DNA from 4 places in the Ensifer sp. M14 genome. Region 4 is predicted to be linked to each of the others. Evidence: riboswitches for the same ligand, from Rfam matches in the RefSeq annotation. Region 4 holds a riboswitch; each other region holds the start of a gene.
What was found. Region 4 has a riboswitch for cobalamin ahead of BLJAPNOD_RS29595 (TonB-dependent receptor). Riboswitches for the same ligand answer to the same signal wherever they lie in the genome.

Region 1 (3,203 bases), on a different contig from region 4:
TCGGCGAAATACTCCTGCCTGGGATCGTCGCTCACATTGGCAAACGGAAGCACTGCTATCGACGGTTTGTCCGGCACGGTCAGGTTCGATGGCTGGACCTGGGCCGTTTCCGCAGGCGGTTCCCACGGCTGCCACCAGACGACACCACTGGCTGCGCCGAGCACGACAGCAGATGCAACAAGTGCCGCCCAGCGCCTCGTGCTGTGCGCTGCGACCTTTGCGCCGCCGGCGCGAGTTTCGTTCAGCTCCAGACTGTAAGCCCGCACCGGCCTTTCGATATGCTTCAGGCGTTGTTCGCCGAGAAAGACGAAACGGACATCGAGGTGCTTTTCGACCTGGTCGTAGGCGGTGCCGGAGATGACGATCCCACCCGGTTCGGCGATGCTCTGCAGGCGCTCGGCAATGATGACGCCATCGCCCTGAATGTCGTCGCCGTCAACGATGACATCGCCAAGATTGATGCCGATGCGGAATTCCAGTCGACCCTCATCGGATCCTCGGCTTTCGGATTTCGCGCGCTGGACCTCCACCGCACAACGGACCGCCTCGACGACACTCACGAACTCGACCAGCAACCCATCGCCCATGGTCTTGATCAACCGCCCACGGTGCGCAGCGATCCTTTGTTCGAACAGGTTGTGCAGATCGGCCTGAAAGCGGGCACACGTACCCTCCTCGTCGGCCTGGGTGAGCAGTCCATAGCCGGAAACGTCGGCAATCATCACGGCGGCGAGCCTGCGTTCCATTTGCCTTCCGGATAACCGAACCCTCTTTTTGGGCTAGTTTATCGCATTATCTGCAATCGCTAAAATGAAGTTCGCCGCCGTGGTGCATCGCTTGTGCTCTGTGACGAGAACTGGCGGCCTGCGGTACTCCGCGCCCGGCAAATCGTCGCGCGGCGCAATTCGGCCGGGGAGGTGTCGCACGCGTCGATTGACTTTGCACTGCCCGCTTCCTAATCATCGGACGTTGGATGGTTTCCCCGGATCGTGGCGATGCGGGGGAATAATTGGGAATGTGACGGGTGGACCCAAATCGGGCATCCTTATCGCAGCCGACCCCGCGACTGTAGAACGGTCAGGGTTCGCCATCGGGCTGAAGGACGGCCGGCTTTGGATCGCATGGTGCGATCGCAGGCGGTTTGGAACTCAGCCGGAAAAGCCACTGGCGTGGCTTCGTGATCAGCCGGGTTGGACGCCTCTTCTTCTACGAATCGTCCGCCTTTCACGAAACCGCCCACAGCGCCGCGCGTCGGAGACGCGCAAAGGTTCGCTGTGGCACCGGAAAGCGCCGGGAAGGTGAGGCGGGCCGTTCGGGCCCTGGCATCGCGTTTCGCGTTATCGCGCGAGGCAATGCCGTGGGTCCGTGACGCCGTGAGCCAGGAGACCTGCCGTCCGACAGGGGCATTCCGCCCGACGGGAAGCCCGCTTCCCACGCCATCACGGAGGTTGTCTTGGCTCATCGATCGTTTTCCGAACGCGCCTCTGGCGCGGTGAAATCCTGTTGCCGCTCGAACTTGCGACCAGGCGCGTGAGGCGGCAACGCACATGACCATTCCCCATGCCGGCCCTGTTCTGGTCCTCGGCGGCGCCCGTTCCGGCAAGTCCAGCTTTTCCGAAAGGCTCGTCGAAGCCTCGGGGCTCGGCATGCACTATGTCGCCACCGGGCGCGCCTGGGACGACGAGATGCGCGAGCGCATCGACCATCACCGGCAGAGGCGTGGCGAAGGCTGGACGACGCATGAAGAGCCGCTCGATCTCGTTTCGCTGCTGACACGCATCGACGACGAACAGCGCGTGGTCCTCGTCGACTGCCTGACCCTGTGGGTCACCAACCTGATGATGGAAGGACGCGACATGGCGGCGGAGTTTTCTGCCCTTGCCGCGTTTCTGCCTGAGGCCCAGGCGCGCCTCATCCTTGTTTCCAACGAAGTCGGCCTCGGCATCGTGCCCGAGAACCGCATGGCTCGCGATTTCCGCGATCATGCCGGCCGGCTTCACCAGATCGTTGCGGAGAAATCCGCGGAAGTTTACTTTGTCGCGGCCGGATTGCCGCTGAAAATGAAGGGTTGATCCATGACCACTGCCAGAGCCAACCAGGGCAAGATCCCGGCGACCGTCATCACCGGCTTCCTCGGTGCCGGCAAGACGACGATGATCCGCAACCTGTTGCAGAACGCCGACGGCAAGCGCATTGCGCTTATTATCAACGAGTTCGGCGATCTCGGCGTCGACGGCGACGTCCTGAAGGGCTGCGGTGCGGAAGCCTGCTCGGAAGACGACATCATCGAGCTCACCAACGGCTGCATCTGCTGCACGGTTGCCGATGATTTCATCCCGACGATGACCAAGCTGCTCGAGCGCGAAAACCGTCCCGATCACATCATCATAGAAACCTCGGGTCTCGCCTTGCCGCAGCCGCTGATCGCCGCCTTCAACTGGCCGGATATCCGCAGCGAAGTGACCGTCGACGGCGTCGTCACCGTGGTTGACAGCGCCGCCGTTGCCGCCGGTCGTTTTGCCGACGACCACGACAAGGTCGATGCACTGCGGGTCGAGGACGACAATCTCGACCACGAAAGCCCGATCGAGGAACTGTTCGAGGACCAGTTGACCGCTGCCGACCTGATCGTTCTCAACAAGACCGACCTGATCGACGCGTCGGGCCTGAAGGCCGTGCGCGAAGAGGTCGCTTCGCGCACCAGCCGCAAGCCGACGATGATCGAAGCCAAGAACGGCGAAGTGGCTGCCGCCATCCTGCTCGGTCTCGGCGTCGGCACGGAAAGCGATATCGCCAACCGCAAGTCGCACCACGAGATGGAGCATGAGGCCGGCGAGGAGCACTCTCACGACGAGTTCGATAGCTTCGTCGTCGAGCTCGGCGCGATTGCCGATCCGGCCGCCTTCGTCGATCGCCTCAAGGGCGTGATCGCAGAGCATGACGTGCTGCGCCTCAAGGGCTTTGCCGACGTGCCCGGCAAGCCGATGCGTCTGTTGATCCAGGCTGTCGGCGCCCGCATCGACCAGTACTACGACCGTGCCTGGGCGGCCGGCGAAAAGCGCGGCACGCGCCTCGTCGTCATCGGCCTGCACGACATGGACGAAGCTGCGGTGCGCGCTGCCATCACCGCGCTCGTCTAACTCCTTGAAGCAACGCACTTCCGGGAAAGCGTTTTCCTGGAAGTGCTTGAACGGACAGAACAA
Region 2 (3,203 bases), on a different contig from region 4:
CTCATCCGGCGGCAGGAAGACCGAACCGCTGGCAACGGCACCGGCCAGGAAATCCTCGCTGAAATTCTCGAAGAACCAACTGGCCCGGATGATCGTCCACTCGGCACCGGATGCCTGAAGCGCGCGCTCGGCTGCTTCCGCCTCGTCCTCTCCGCGTCCCGACAGCAGCACCAGCCGCTTGATGCCCGAGCGCACGGCAAGGCTCGAGAACTTGCGAATGGTTTCGACGGCACCCGGCACCGCCAGATCCGGTTGATAGCTGACATAGATGCGCTCGACATTTTCAAGCGCGGGCGCCCAGGTCGCCTCGTTGGTCCAGTCGAAGGATGGTGATGCCGAACGGGCGCCGATGCGCACGGCAACGCCGCGTTCCTGAAGGCGCGCTGCGACCCGCCGCCCCGTCTTGCCGGTACCGCCCAGAACCAGTGTGAGTTTGTCCGTCATCGCTTCCTCCTGAGGTTGATCCACAAACATGAGTATCTCTCACATTTGCAAATGTGATAAATCCTCGTATTTTAGGAGTCAAGTCAAAATGTGAGCATCCCTCATGAAACAAGAGATAAGCCCAGCCGCGGCTTCCGCCGACGACGAGACCGCGCTGCGCCGCACACCCAGCCAAAAGCGCAGCCGCGAGCGCGTCGAGCAGATCCTTGCCTGTGCGACGGCGATCATCCAGGAAAAGGGCAGCGACGCGATGCGCATGAGCGAAGTCGCTGAAAAGGCTGGAATATCGATCGGATCGCTCTACCAGTACTTTCCCGACAAGGCAGCGATCGTGCGCACGCTGGCGGAGCGCTACAATGCGGTCTGCAGCGAATGCATCGCGGCCGAGCTTGCCAAGGTGACGTCGCTCGCGGAACTGCGTGACGCCTTCGCCGTGCTGTTCGACATCTACTACGACATGTTCCTCGCCGAGCCCGTCATGCGCGACATCTGGTCGGCGATGCAGGCCGACAAGGCGCTGCGCGAGATCGACCTCCAGCAAAGTCGCATTGGCGGCCGGCTCCTCGCCGATGTCTGGGCGCGGTTTGCGCCCGGCACGCCGCGCGAAGCGATCGACAGCGCCGCCTTCCTGATCATGCATCTCGGCGATTGCACCATGCGGCTTGCAGTCTCGGTCGAGCGCGCGGAGGGCGACCAGATCGTCGAGGCCTACAAACGCATGATCCTTCGGGATTTTGTCGCGGATGGGCCGGGCGGCGGCGCAAGTTTAATTGACATCTCCGGGGTGCGATCCTAATCATCGTGGGATCGATTGGTTCCCGCAACGCGAACGCGTTTCGGGAGTAAACGGGAACGTGACGGATGGACCCATGCTGGGCATTCAAATCACGGCCGACCCCGCGACTGTAGAGCGACGTGAATGCGCCGTTCCGGAGCGATCCGGAAGAAGCCACTGGAGACGGGACCGCGAGAGGGCGGACCTTGGCTCTGGGAAGGCGAGGCAAATCCAGGGTGATCTCACCCGACGTCCTGAGCCAGGAAACCTGCCAGTCGATGCGGGCATAGGGCCCAAACCGGGATATTTCCCGATGCCATCACGGAGGTTGTCATGGCTACGTCTACAGTTTCGAGCATTCCGCTCTCCCTCAGCGATCGTCTGACCGCAGGTATCATCGCGCTGCTCATCGGCGGCTTCCTCGTCTTCGGCGCGGGCCTCGCGAATTCGGCCGTGCTGCACGACACCGCGCACGACACCCGCCACTCCTACGGCTTCCCCTGCCACTAAGCGATGCGGAGGGACGCGACATGCGTTCCGCATCGACATAGCTGCGGACAAAAACGCTTCCGGCGAACAGCCGGACGCGTTTGCTTGCGTCTGATGCAGACCAAAGATCTGCCGGCAGGAGCCGTTCGCGGAATTGCCAATGGGACACGGCGCTGCCTGCAAGATGCATGGCGCGCCGATATCGAGGGATATCGAAAATGATTGTCAGAACGCTTCTGGCCGCGATCGTGGCTGGATTAATTGCCGGTGTCTTCATGACCGGCGCCCAGGAACTGCGCGTCGTACCGTTGATCCTGCACGCGGAAGAATTCGAAGGCGAGGCACCGGCAGCCGGCGAACAGCCCGCCGCCCAGCCGGGAACCGTCGATCCGGCCGCCGCAAGCCACGACCAGCACTCGTCGCTGAAGGCGGTCTCGCCGATCGGCACCCTGCTCGACGCGCTGTCGCCGATCACCCCCGCCTACGCCCATGAGGGCGAACACGAGGAAGGCGGCATCATGTTCGGCATGAGCCGCTTTTCCGGAACGCTGATCGCCAATCTGGTGACCGGCTCCGGCTTCGCGCTGCTGCTGGCCGGTGTCAGCCTCGTCATCGGCTACCCGATCACGCTTAGAAACGGCGCGCTCTGGGGTGCCTGCGGCTGGCTCGCCGTGCACATGCTGCCGGCCATCGGCCTGCCGCCGGAACTGCCGGGCTTCCCGGCCGCCGAACTCGGCGACCGCCAGGTCTGGTGGCTGGCAACGGTGGCGCTTTCGGCCGTCGGCCTCTATCTGCTGGTTCTGCGCGAAGAAATCGTCGCCAAGATCATCGGCCTCGTGCTGATCGCGGCACCCCACGTCTATGGCGCCCCGCAGCCGTCGGATATTTCCAGCAACGTTCCGGCCGTGCTCGGTGCCGAGTTTGCCGTGGCAGCGCTCGCCACCACGCTCGCCTTCTGGATCGTCCTCGGCGTCGTCTCGGGCTTCATCAACGATCGCTTCGCCAAGGCATAAGCCGACCGGCCACCGTGACAAAAGGAGCCCCTGATATCGCCGATATCAGGGGCTCTGTCGTTTCAGATGCTCAGCCGGTCTGCGATGCCAGCAGATGCGCCTGCAAGCGTTCTCGACGCTCCTCCGGCGCCTGCAGCACGCAGCTGTCGCAGAAGCTGCCACCTTCGGTTCGATAATAGAGACAGCAACCGCCGCGCAGCCGGTAGACCCGCGACAGCGGCGGGTGGCCGTCGATCTCGATGGTCTCGTAACGGAGCTTGCCGGAAAAGAGAGGCGTGCCTTCGCGCTTGACGATCGCCAGCGCCTTGGACATCGCATCCTCTTCATCGCCGAGCGCGCGGCCAATCTCCAGGAAACCGCCGGCCAGCGAATCCGCCGCAAGCCGCCATTGCGCCCCGGAGGAAAGACCGGCGCGATGCTTCAGCATGGCGATGACTGGCGCCAGATGTGCTGCGAAGGTTTCACCGAAGGCATCCGTATCG
Region 3 (3,203 bases), on a different contig from region 4:
CCGCCTGAACACAAAGCTTGCCGAACTGCCCGCGTCGTTCGCCACCACTGCCGATACGCGCGATTACGCGAGCGCAATTTCGAGGCAGAACATCGAACTGCGGCGGGCGCGCAACGATCGCCGCCGTGCCGGCTGCGGCACCGGCAGCGTCGTCGTGTTCAACGGCGGCGACCCGGATATCTGCGCCGATATCAACAGCCTGATCGCCGAGATGGAAGACAATCTCGATATCCTCAAGTCGGAGCGCCAGCAGCTGATCTCCGGCAACGGCGACGACACGCGTCGGCGCATCCTGGCCGCTCTCGAAATCAACGGCTGCTACGGCGACCGCGAGGAGTTCGCCAGCGCCGACCCGGACGAACCCGAGACGCATCGCAACATCCTGCGAGATCTGCCGCCGGAGGAATCCTACGGTCCGTTGCTGCGCGATGATGGTATGAGCCCCTACCCGGCGGAAAGCGGCGTCTATTCCGGCACGCTTCGCACCATGTGCGTGCGCACCTGCGATGGTGCCTTCTTCCCGATCTCGTCCGAGGCCAGTCCTGCGGACTTTGCCCGCGATGAACAGGCCTGTCGTGCCCGCTGCCCGGGCGCCGAAACGGAACTCTTCTTCCACGAGCTTGCGACCGAGGAGAGCGACCAGATGGTCTCCGCCTCGACAGGACGCCCCTACACCGAACTGCCGAACGCTTTTGCCTACAGGACACGTGGCGTCGGCACGCCCGGTATTTGCGGTTGCCAGATCCCGAAGACGGCCGCGACCACACCCAATGCCGGCGACAACCAGTCGTCGATCATCGTCATCGAAGGCAAGAAGGAGGCGGCAGCCCCGGCCGCAAAGGCGGCCGCGGCCGCTGAAGAGCGCCCTTACGATCCCGCCAAGAGCAAGGTGCGCGTCATCGGCCCGACGTTCCTTCCCCAGGAGGAGACGTCGATCGATCTTCGTCATCCAAAGGGCCCAGGGTACCAGCCGGTTCAGAACAACTGATCACGGCGTCTGCCTTCCGGCCTGTTCCCCAGCCCTCCTCGAAGACAAGGTCCTCCAAAGGCAGCCGCTGGCGCCAGCCCTTCACCGCCAGCTCCGGCTCCTGATAGAGGCGGTCGACATAGCCCAGGCAAAGCCAGGCAACGATCACGACATGGTCGGGTATGCCGAGGATCGCCTTGATCTCGTGTTCATGAAAGATACTGACCCAGCCGACGCCAACGCCTTCGGCGCGCGCGGCAAGCCAGAGGTTCTGGACGGCGCAAACGGTGGAATAGACATCCATGTCGGGATTGTGGGTGCGCCCGAGAACGACTGAGCCGCCACGCGTGCGATCACAGGTGACGCAGATGCTCAAGGGTGCCTTGCGGATACCCTCCAGTTTCAGCGAACGGTATTTCGACCGCTGATCACCATCGAACATCAAGACGGCTTCGTCATTGGCCCGGGCAAAAGCCTGCCAAACCCTCTCGCGCGTTTCCGGTTGCCGGACCAGAACAAAATTCCATGGCTGCATGAACCCCACCGATGGCGCCCGGTGCGCGGCATTGAGCAGGCGCATCACCAGATCGTCCGGCAAGGGGTCGGGCAGGAACTGATCCCGCACGTCGCGACGGGTCTCGATGGCACGATAGACGGCTTCGCGCTCGTCAAATGAAAAGGCTTCTGCAGCCGCAAGGCCGCCCTTCGCGTCAGTCAGCATCGTTCGATCCCCAACAATGCACAACCTTCCGCCGTCCGCGCGGGGTTCGGTCTATCTTGCCAGGCCGGTCTTCTGACTTCGGATCAACCGGCCGCCTCACCTTCCCAGATCGAATGAAGATCCAGTGGCAAGATCTTGAGAGAATTCAAGATCCACAGACGAAACCGTCCCCGTCACAGCGTTGGGCACGTTCCGGAATGACACCGGATTCCCGATTCTCCCGCGTCGCGGGCACCTGACGGTCGCATAAGGACACAGCCCATGGGGAATGACAAGCAAGCGCGATGTCACTTGCTCGCCACTCCACAGCACCACACGACAGGCTCAGATTTCAGAGCGCCGCCACCGGATGCGGCGAGCCGTCATAGCCGCCCCAGACCGACTGGTCGAAGCAGATGACCGACCCCGTCATCAGGCCGGATTCGTTTGAGGAGAGATAAGCGCAGGCACGCGCGACTTCCTTAGGGTCGACAAGCCGGCCGAAGGGCTGGCTGGCGGCCGCCTTTTCCAGCCAGTCGGCTGCAGCACCATGAAACTCGCGCTGGATGCGGTCTTCGCCCTCGGAGGCCATCCAGCCGATATTGAGGCCGTTGACGCGAATGCGGTTGCGCAAAAGGGCATAGGCGGTATTCTTGGTCAGCGTCTCCAGCGCACCCTTGGACGAGCAGTAGGCCGCAATGAACGGCTGGCCCGCCATCGCCGACATCGAACCGATATTGACGATCGTGCCCTGTGTGCCCTCCCTTCGCATCACCTTGACCGCCTCCTGCATCAGGAAAAACGGTGCACGCACATTGATGGCGAACATCCTGTCGAAGAGTTCGGGGCTGGTGTCGAGAATGGTGCCGCGGTCGGTGATTGCGGCCGCATTGACCAGTGCATCGACGCGACCGAAGGTGGCATCGCAGGCGCTGACGACCTTGCGCGCATCCCCGACCTTTTCGAGATCCGCCTCGACATAAAGCACCTGCGCGCCGCTCGCCTTGCGGATCTCAGCGGCCTTCGCCTCGCCCTTGGCAACGTTGCGTCCGCAGATGACGATGCCTTCAGCTCCGCGCTCGGCAAACAGGCCGGCAATCGTCGCGCCGAGCCCCTGCGTGCCGCCGGTGACGACGGCGATCTTGCCGTCGAGACGGGCGTATTGTTCGGTCATGAAATTCCTCCCGGGAATGAAGTTGGCGTGAAGACAGGCAATGGTCCCCGCCGCAGGCGCCGGGGACCTGACATATCGATATCTGCCGTTCAGCTCAGCTTGCGCTGTGTCTGCGCGTCAAGCGCTTTGCTGAAATCCGCGGCGCTCCATCCGCCCGCAAGCGCCTCATGCATCAGCTGTGCCTGGGTCTTCGGCGCGAGGCCACCGATCGGGGGATCGCGATCGAGATTGGTCGGGAAAGAATACCCCTCGGCACAGGAGGCAATCGCATTGGCGGCTTCCCCAGCCGACAGCGTGCCGGATGCCGTAAGGGCAGTCAGTGCCGGATACAGTGCTGCGCTCATCTTTACGCGATCGACCGT
Region 4 (3,203 bases):
ACTCGCCGACGAGCGAATGCGCATTGCGGCTGAAGGTGTGCTGCAGATGCGACGGCGTGAACGTTTCGCGCTGCCATTCGTAGCCGCCGGTGATCTGATGGCGGATGCCGTCGCCGCCATCGAAGCCATAGCTTGCCTGATAGCTGCCATTGTAGCGGTTGCCGTCGTTCCAGGACCGTCCGAACCCGCTGATGTTGTCACGGTGGACGTCGAGGCCGGAGACGCGCGCCTTCTGCGCAAAGTCGCCGTCGAGGGCAAAATGCGTGAGACCGAGCGAGCCTAAGAGCTCGCGCGACCGGGTATAATCAAGGGTGTCGTAGGTCAGCGCAGTCATGTAGTCCTGCGCGTCGAGGTCGGTCTTGCGGTTGACGGCGCGCAACGTCGCGTCGAGCTGCAGGTCCGGCGAAAGATCGAAGGTGAACTTGCCGTTGACGGTACCGTTGCGGTCGCCGTCGTCCTCGGGACCGGTGTCGGAAATGTTGAAGCCGCCGGTCCTCTGCAACACGCCGGACAGCGCGTAATCATAGCCCTCGCCGCCGCCACGGGTCGAAACACCGCCAAGCCAGGTGCCGTCGCTGCCGACTTCGGTGCGGGCGCTCGACTTGGCGCCGTCGCGGCCTCCCTTCTTTGTGATGATGTTGATGACGCCGGCCATGGCATTGGCACCCCAGAAGGTGCTTTGCGGCCCACGCAGGATTTCAATGCGCTCGATATCGTCGGCAACGAGGGCGCCGAAATCGAACTCGCCTTGAGAGACGTCGTTGGCCTCGACGCCATCGATCACCACCAGCACCTGGTTGCCTTCGGCCCCACGGACCCGGACCTGCGTCAGGCCGCCGGACGCACCGGTGCGCGACACCGAAAAACCCGGGACCAGGCGCAGGGCGTCTGCGATATAGCGAATCTGGTTCTTCTCGAGTTGCTCTCCGGTAATGACCGTGAAGGCGCGTCCCGATTTGCGCTGTTCTGTTGGTGTCAGGCCATCGGAGACCAGAATCGGCTCAAGCTTGGTCGGCTGTTCGTTTCTGCCGGGATCCTGTGCCTGAGCCCCGCCAACGAGTGTCAGAACCAGCACTGCTGTGCCGGTCAATTGCTTCTTCATATCGTCCCCACTCCGGCGCGATGGGCACGACCTGGCCCACGCGCGATCGACCGCGGGCAGGAACTGGCGGAGAGCAAACGACAAGCGATCACCCCCGGCGCCGTCTGCGGCACGCGGCAACATTGCTCCAATGTCACCGCTACGGACGGCCGCGCCTCGACACCCCTCGTGTCCAGGCATGGGTGACCGAAACAGGCAGGTCTCCTGACTTCCGCGTCGTCGCTTCATCCCGCCTTCCCACGCGAGAGTTCGCGCAGTGGCTACATGGGGTTCTGCTCGGCGGTTACAGTTGCGGGGGCAGTCGCGGTTTCGGCCCCTTGCGGGCAATCCTCACCGTGTTCCCTTTTCATCCGTCGTTAGACGGAACCTGTTTCGCAGGAAGAGACCTACCAGATGCCAGTGGCACGTCAACCGCCGGTCGCATTTTCCACTGGCAATGTACGCGAGCAGAGTTGGAAGCGGTTCAGCGGACCGCTCCCAGAGAAGACATTCGAAAGGCTCAGCCCGGCCAACGCCAACCCTGGATTTCCGGCATGTCTTCACCGTATTCCCGGACATAATGATGGTGTTCCTCAAGCTTGCCGCGTAGCTCGGTGACAACGCCTGCCGCCTTTTCCGCCAGCCCCGGCACCCGGCTGATCGCTTCCAAGGCGAGATGGAAACGGTCGAGTTCGTTGAGCACGGTCATGTCGAAGGGCGTTGTGGTTGTGCCCTCCTCGATGAAACCGCGCACGTGGAAATTCCCGTGGTTGGTGCGCCGGTAGGTCAACCGATGAATCAGATAGGGGTAACCGTGATAGGCGAAGATCACCGGCCGGTCCGTCGTGAACATCCGATCGAAGGCATCGTCCGACAGACCATGCGGATGCTGGTCGCTGGATTGCAGCGCCATCAGGTCGACGACGTTGACGACGCGGACCTTGAGGGCCGGGATTTTTTGGCAAAGCATGGCGACGGCGGCCAGCGTTTCCATCGTCGGCACATCTCCGGCACAGGCCATCACCACGTCGGGCGCCACCGCACCGTCCTCGTTGCCGGCCCACTCCCAGATACCAATGCCGGCTTCGCAATGCCTGATTGCCTCTTCCATCGTCAGCCATTGCGGCTCGGGCTGCTTGCCCGCCACGATGACGTTGATGCGGTTGTAGGTCTTCAGGCAATGGTCGCCGGTCCACAAAAGCGTGTTGGCATCCGGCGGCAGATAGATGCGCACCACATCGGCCTTCTTGTTGGCGACGAGGTCGACGAAGCCCGGATCCTGATGGCTGAATCCGTTGTGGTCCTGGCGCCAGACATGCGAGGTCAAGAGGTAGTTGAGCGAGGCGATCGGCTTTCGCCATTCAATCTCGCGCGACACCTTCAGCCATTTTGCATGCTGGTTGAACATCGAGTCGACGATGTGGATGAATGCCTCGTAGCAGGAGAAGAAGCCGTAGCGGCCGGTGAGCAGATAGCCCTCGAGCCAACCTTGGCACAGGTGTTCGCTCAGCACTTCCATCACCCGTCCGTCGCGCGACAGGTGCACGTCATAGGGCTCGATCTCTTCCATCCAGACCCGGTCGGTGACTTCAAAGACGCTGCCGAGCCGGTTCGATTCGGTTTCGTCGGGACCGAAAATCCGGAAGTTGCGGTTTTCCGCGTTGAGCGTCAGCACATCCCGGAGATACCGCCCGAGCATCTCGGTCGATTGCACCATCAACTGGCCGCGGGCGGCGGGATCGACTGCCACCGCATGGGCCGCGATTTCGGGCACTGCAAGCTTGCGCCTGAGGAGACCGCCATTGGCATGCGGATTTGCGCCCATCCGGCGCTTGGCCGTCGGCGCCAGAGCCCGCAGCTCCTGCTTCAACCGCCCATCCCGGTCGAACAGATCCTCCGGATCGTAGCTGCGCATCCAGTCTTCGAGGATCCGGCGGTGGGCGTCGTCCCCGCGGCAATTGGAGACCGGCACCTGATGCGAGCGCCAGAAGCCCTCGACCTTCTTGCCGTCGACTTCCTTCGGACCGGTCCAGCCTTTGGGGCTTCGAAGCACGATCATCGGCCAGCGCGGGCACCGGTCGGGATCGGCCCGGCCCCGACGCGCCTCCTCCTGTATCGAGCG

Region 1: linked by a shared signal. The riboswitch ahead of cobU (bifunctional adenosylcobinamide kinase/adenosylcobinamide-phosphate guanylyltransferase) and the one ahead of BLJAPNOD_RS29595 (TonB-dependent receptor) in region 4 are both predicted to bind cobalamin.
Region 2: linked by a shared signal. The riboswitch ahead of BLJAPNOD_RS09720 (CbtB-domain containing protein) and the one ahead of BLJAPNOD_RS29595 (TonB-dependent receptor) in region 4 are both predicted to bind cobalamin.
Region 3: linked by a shared signal. The riboswitch ahead of bluB (5,6-dimethylbenzimidazole synthase) and the one ahead of BLJAPNOD_RS29595 (TonB-dependent receptor) in region 4 are both predicted to bind cobalamin.

Annotation. Positions count from the first base shown of each region.
Region 1 is NZ_QJNR01000004.1:2,578,785-2,581,987, forward strand. Features, by position in the region: gene BLJAPNOD_RS12420 (adenylate/guanylate cyclase domain-containing protein) at 1-746, opposite strand, end outside; cobalamin riboswitch at 958-1,410, shown strand; gene cobU (bifunctional adenosylcobinamide kinase/adenosylcobinamide-phosphate guanylyltransferase) at 1,548-2,072, shown strand; gene cobW (cobalamin biosynthesis protein CobW) at 2,076-3,140, shown strand; gene cobN (cobaltochelatase subunit CobN) at 3,203-3,203, shown strand, end outside.
Region 2 is NZ_QJNR01000004.1:2,036,882-2,040,084, reverse strand. Features, by position in the region: gene BLJAPNOD_RS09730 (NAD(P)H-binding protein) at 1-444, opposite strand, end outside; gene BLJAPNOD_RS09725 (TetR/AcrR family transcriptional regulator) at 548-1,240, shown strand; cobalamin riboswitch at 1,240-1,510, shown strand; gene BLJAPNOD_RS09720 (CbtB-domain containing protein) at 1,553-1,729, shown strand; gene BLJAPNOD_RS09715 (CbtA family protein) at 1,927-2,721, shown strand; gene BLJAPNOD_RS09710 ((2Fe-2S)-binding protein) at 2,792-3,203, opposite strand, start outside.
Region 3 is NZ_QJNR01000004.1:2,757,424-2,760,626, reverse strand. Features, by position in the region: gene BLJAPNOD_RS13310 (DUF2865 domain-containing protein) at 1-988, shown strand, start outside; gene bluB (5,6-dimethylbenzimidazole synthase) at 897-1,688, opposite strand; cobalamin riboswitch at 1,733-1,942, opposite strand; gene BLJAPNOD_RS13300 (SDR family oxidoreductase) at 2,020-2,841, opposite strand; gene BLJAPNOD_RS13295 (phytanoyl-CoA dioxygenase family protein) at 2,931-3,203, opposite strand, start outside.
Region 4 is NZ_QJNR01000014.1:199,403-202,605, reverse strand. Features, by position in the region: gene BLJAPNOD_RS29595 (TonB-dependent receptor) at 1-1,102, opposite strand, end outside; cobalamin riboswitch at 1,279-1,488, opposite strand; gene BLJAPNOD_RS29590 (phosphoketolase family protein) at 1,602-3,203, opposite strand, start outside.